DNA from 2 places in the Abyssisolibacter sp. ZYX002 genome. Region 2 is predicted to be linked to the other one. Evidence: a T-box and tRNA genes for the amino acid it is inferred to sense, from the RefSeq annotation. Region 2 holds a T-box; the other holds one or more tRNA genes.
The links. A T-box is a leader RNA that pairs with one kind of tRNA and senses whether it is charged. The one in region 2 lies ahead of thrS (threonine--tRNA ligase), so its partner is inferred to be a tRNA-Thr.
Positions count from the first base shown of each region.

Region 1: it has a tRNA-Thr gene. The T-box ahead of thrS (threonine--tRNA ligase) is inferred to sense a tRNA for this amino acid. The anticodon was not compared.

Region 1 is NZ_JARMXH010000004.1:47,850-50,319, reverse strand. Features, by position in the region: gene tuf (elongation factor Tu) at 1-1,045, opposite strand, end outside; tRNA gene P3X86_RS12720 (tRNA-Thr) at 1,086-1,161, opposite strand; gene sigH (RNA polymerase sporulation sigma factor SigH) at 1,171-1,818, opposite strand; gene P3X86_RS12710 (NYN domain-containing protein) at 1,925-2,470, opposite strand, start outside.
Region 2 is NZ_JARMXH010000001.1:19,703-22,172, reverse strand. Features, by position in the region: gene thrS (threonine--tRNA ligase) at 1-1,499, opposite strand, end outside; T-box leader at 1,560-1,786, opposite strand; gene P3X86_RS00075 (DEAD/DEAH box helicase) at 1,884-2,470, opposite strand, start outside.

The DNA.
Region 1 (2,470 bases), on a different contig from region 2:
CTGCTAATTCTATTGCTCCTGTTACGTCTGTTGTTCTAAAGTATAATTGTGGTCTGTATCCACTAAAGAATGGCTTATGTCTTCCACCCTCTTTTTCTGTTAATACATATACCTCTGCTTTGAACTTCGTATGTGGTGTTATTGAACCAGGCTTTGCTAATACTTGACCTCTTTCAATATCTGTTCTTTGTACTCCTCTTAGTAATGCTCCGATGTTATCTCCTGCTCTTCCTTCATCTAGAAGCTTTCTGAACATCTCTACTCCTGTACATACTACTGATCTCTTCTCTTCTGTTAATCCTACGATCTCTATTGTATCTTGTACTTTTAGTACTCCTCTTTCTATTCTTCCTGTTGCAACTGTTCCTCTACCTGTGATTGAGAATACGTCCTCTACTGGCATTAGGAATGGTTGGTCTGTATCTCTTGCTGGCTCTGGTACTGCTCTATCTACTGCTTCCATAAGCTCTAATATCTTTGTTCCCCACTCACTTTGTGGATCTTCTAATGCTTTTAATGCTGATCCTACTACTACTTCTGCATTATCTCCATCAAACTCATATTCGCTTAGTAATTCTCTGATTTCCATTTCTACTAACTCGATTAACTCTTCATCATCTACCATATCTGCTTTGTTTAAGAATACTACGATTTGTGGTACTCCTACTTGGCCTGATAATAGTATATGCTCTCTAGTTTGTGGCATTGGACCATCTGCTGCTGAACATACTAGAATCGCTCCATCCATTTGTGCTGCTCCTGTTATCATGTTCTTTACGTAGTCAGCATGTCCTGGGCAGTCTACGTGCGCGTAGTGTCTTGCTTCTGTCTCATACTCAACGTGTGCTGTTGATATTGTGATTCCTCTTTCTCTTTCTTCTGGAGCTTTATCTATATTATCAAATGCTACTGCTTCTCCAGTTCCTAATCTCTCATGTAACACTTTTGTGATTGCTGCTGTTAATGTTGTTTTACCGTGGTCTACGTGTCCTATTGTTCCTATGTTTACGTGTGGCTTATTTCTTTCAAATTTTGCTTTTGCCATTGTTTTCTCCTCCTTAATTTCACTTTAAATTACTATAATATGGAGCCCATGACCGGGATTGAACCGATCACCTCTTGCTTACCATGCAAGTGCTCTACCTACTGAGCTACATGGGCATTTCATCTTTATATATCTTTTATTTCTAGATATCTTTCTAGCTTCCGCTTTACTCTTTGCAATGCATTGTCAATAGATTTTACATGCCTGTCCAATTCTACTGCAATCTCTTGATATGATTTTCCTTGTAAATACGAAGTTAATACTTCCCATTCTAATCCGCTAAGTATTTCACCTATTTTACTCTCAATATTATTTAATTCTTCTCTGCTGATAATAAGCTCTTCTGGATCTGTTATCTTTACTCCTGAAATAACATCCATTAAAGTCCTATCAGATTCTTCATCATAAATTGGCTTATTAAGCGATACGTAGGAATTAAGCGGTATATGTTTTTGTCTTGTTGCTGTTTTTATTGCTGTTATTATTTGTCTAGTAATGCATAGCTCCGCAAAGGCCTTAAATGACGAAAGCTTATCCTGCTTAAAGTCTCTTATTGCCTTATAAAGTCCTATCATGCCTTCTTGTATTATATCTTCTTTATCCGCACCAATTAAAAAATATGACCTAGCCTTAGACTTTACAAAATTCTTGTATTTCTTAATTAAGAATTCTTGTGCTCTTATATCGTCTTTAGCATATTCTACAATTTCTTCGTCGGTCATTTCACTATAATTGTTAATATAGATTTCAGAAGATTTATCTAGATTAGTAATTTCATTTGTTACAGTAAGCTGCACTAACATCGCCCCCAAGTTTTAACCAATGTTCACAAGGTTCATAAATTTATTATATAGTAGCAAACTGTGTAAGTCAAATGATTTACATATCTCTGCTAAGATTTTGGAGTTTTTTTACAACATCCATGTCAATTATGTCTTCTATTGTCTCTCTTGTATTATTCACCTCTAGAGTTTCTTTCTTTTTTGTTATTTTATTTTTTACTCTACTTAGCTCTATTTCAAGCTCTCTAGCTGAAATTCTTGTTGCTCCTCTACCTAATATAATCTGTTGTTCTGCCCAGTCTGATGTAGCCACCCTAACTAGTTTTTGGTTTTTTACTAATTTGGATATTGATCTTTCTATATAACTATCTGCAGTTTCATCTTCTTTTGTATAAACAATATCCACATTTAGCTGACTATCTTTTTTACCTGTATTTCCTTTTACTAAATGTGCATCAAATACTATAATTACTTTAATTCCAGTAAACGATTGGTACTCTGCCATTAACTCTATAAGCTTATTTCTTGCTACTCCTAATCCTAATTTACTTAATTCTTTTAGCTCCATCCAAGCATTTATAATATTGTAACCATCAATAAAAATAAATTCTTTATGCTTTTTTCGCTTTTTATTCTTTTTTGA
Region 2 (2,470 bases):
CCGTCTTTACCAGTATAAGTTAAATCAAACCTTTGTGGCATTTGCATATCAAGCTGTATAGTTGCACATTGCCAAGTCCTACCTATTGCATCTTCAAGATGAATATCTATCTTTGGCCCGTAGAATGCTCCATCTCCTTCATTCATAGCATATTCTAGCTTAGCAGCTTCTAATGCTTCTTTTAGCGCATTTTCTGCCATCTCCCACTCTTCATCTGTTCCCATAGATTTTTCTGGTCTTGTTGAAAGCTCTACGTTATATTTAAATCCAAATAAGTTATAGAAATCATCTACAAACTTTAATACTCCGAGTACTTCATCTTTGATTTGTTCTGGTAACATAAATATATGAGCATCATCTTGTGTAAACGATCTAACTCTCATTAACCCGTGAAGTGTTCCTGAAAGCTCATGTCTATGAACTAATCCAAGCTCAGCCAATCTTAGTGGAAAATCTCTATAGCTGTATCTGTTATTCTTATATACCAACATAGCACCAGGACAGTTCATTGGCTTAATAGCATGATCCATATCATCTATTTTAGTAAAGTACATATTTTCTTGGTAATGATCCCAATGCCCTGATGTATGCCATAGCTCTTCGTTTAGTATTATTGGACTTTTTATCTCTCCATATCCTCTAAGAACATGCTCTTTTCTCCATAAATCTTCTAATACATTTCTAAGAGCCATTCCTTTTGGATGGAAGAATGGAAAACCTGTTCCAGCCTCATTTAAACTAAATAAATCAAGTTCCTGACCTAGCTTTCTGTGGTCTCTCTTTTTTGCTTCTTCTAGTCTTTCAATATACAAATCCAAATCTTTCTTTTTCTCAAAAGATGTTCCATATAGTCTTTGTAACATCTTATTGTTTTCATTACCTCTCCAATACGCTCCTGCTATATTCAATAGCTTTATTGCTTTTACTTTCTTTGTTGATTGTAGATGTGGCCCCGCACAAAGATCTACAAAATCTCCTTGTTTATAGAAAGATATTATTTCTCCCTCTGGTAAGTCTTCTATCAACTCTACTTTATAGTCTTCGCCCATTTCTTTCATTTTTTTGATAGCTTCATCCTTTGGTAGTATAAATTTCTCTATCTTCAAGTCTTCTTTAACTATCTTCTTCATCTCTGCTTCAATTTTTACAAAATCATCTGGCGTAAATTTATGCTCTGTATCAAAATCATAATAGAAGCCATCCTTGATTGCTGGTCCTATTGCAAGTTTAGTATCTGGATATAACCTTTTAACTGCTTGAGCTAATATATGAGAACTTGTATGTCTAAATATATCTTTTGCATCATCGTTGTCAAATTTTAATAGTTCTAAACTAGCATCTTCATTTATCTCTTCATTTACTCCAACGGTTTTACCATTTACCTTAGCTCCTAAAATAACTCTAGCTAAACCTTGGCTTATGTCATTTGCGATATCAATAACTTTTATTCCTGATTCATACTGACGTACACTGCCATCTGGTAATGTAATATTAATCATTTTAACTCCTCCTAATATTATTTATTTCTAAATATAAAAACTCCCGTTCCTAGAATCTCTTCTAGGGACGAGAGTATAATTCACGCGGTACCACCCTAATTAAATATCAAACTGATATTTCACTCACTTTAATAACGCTTTCGCGGAAAATCCTTACGTCACAAAATCATGACCTCAGATACAGCTCTGGGTTAGTTTTCAACTAGCAAGTAATAGGGTACTTACAGCCACGGTACTCCCTCTCTTTATTACTCTCTCTAATTTACTCGTCCCTTCATAGCTTTTTAACTATTAACTTTGTAAACATTATAATTATATTATACAATATTGTCAAGGGTAATTTTCAAAATAACAATATATGTTTACATAATTACCCAGGAAATGCTACTTCTTATATCTCACACGATAACTCTTTCCTTTTATTTTTTTATCTTGCAATCCTTTATATACTAGTCTTTCTTTTTCATTTAGTATCTCAATATTGGTCACTTTACCTTTAATCTCTATTTTACCTATATCATTATTGCTGATTCCGCCTATTTTTCTAATCGCTTGCATTAAGTCTTTTTTAGTAAATGAACTATTCACTACACCAGCGTTTATCTGTAACTGTACCCCTCTTTTGCTTCCTGCGACATAACGATTCTTTTTGGACATTCTCTTTTGTTCCTTCTTGCCTATTCGTCTTTGTACATGTCCACCTTTACAAGGTATTTCGTAGCCCAAGAATTTTTCCAATTCTTCAAACCTACTCTCCTCACGCTCTGTCACAAATGTTATAGCGACTCCGTTTTGATCTACTCTTCCTGTTCTTCCTATCCTGTGAATATAGTTTTCGTTATCAAACGGCACAAAGAAATTGATAACATGTGTAACTCTCTCTACATGGATACCTCTAGCTGCTACATCTGTGGCTATCAAACAGTTGTAATGTCCTCTTTTAAACGCTGCCATTGTGCTCATTCTGTCTA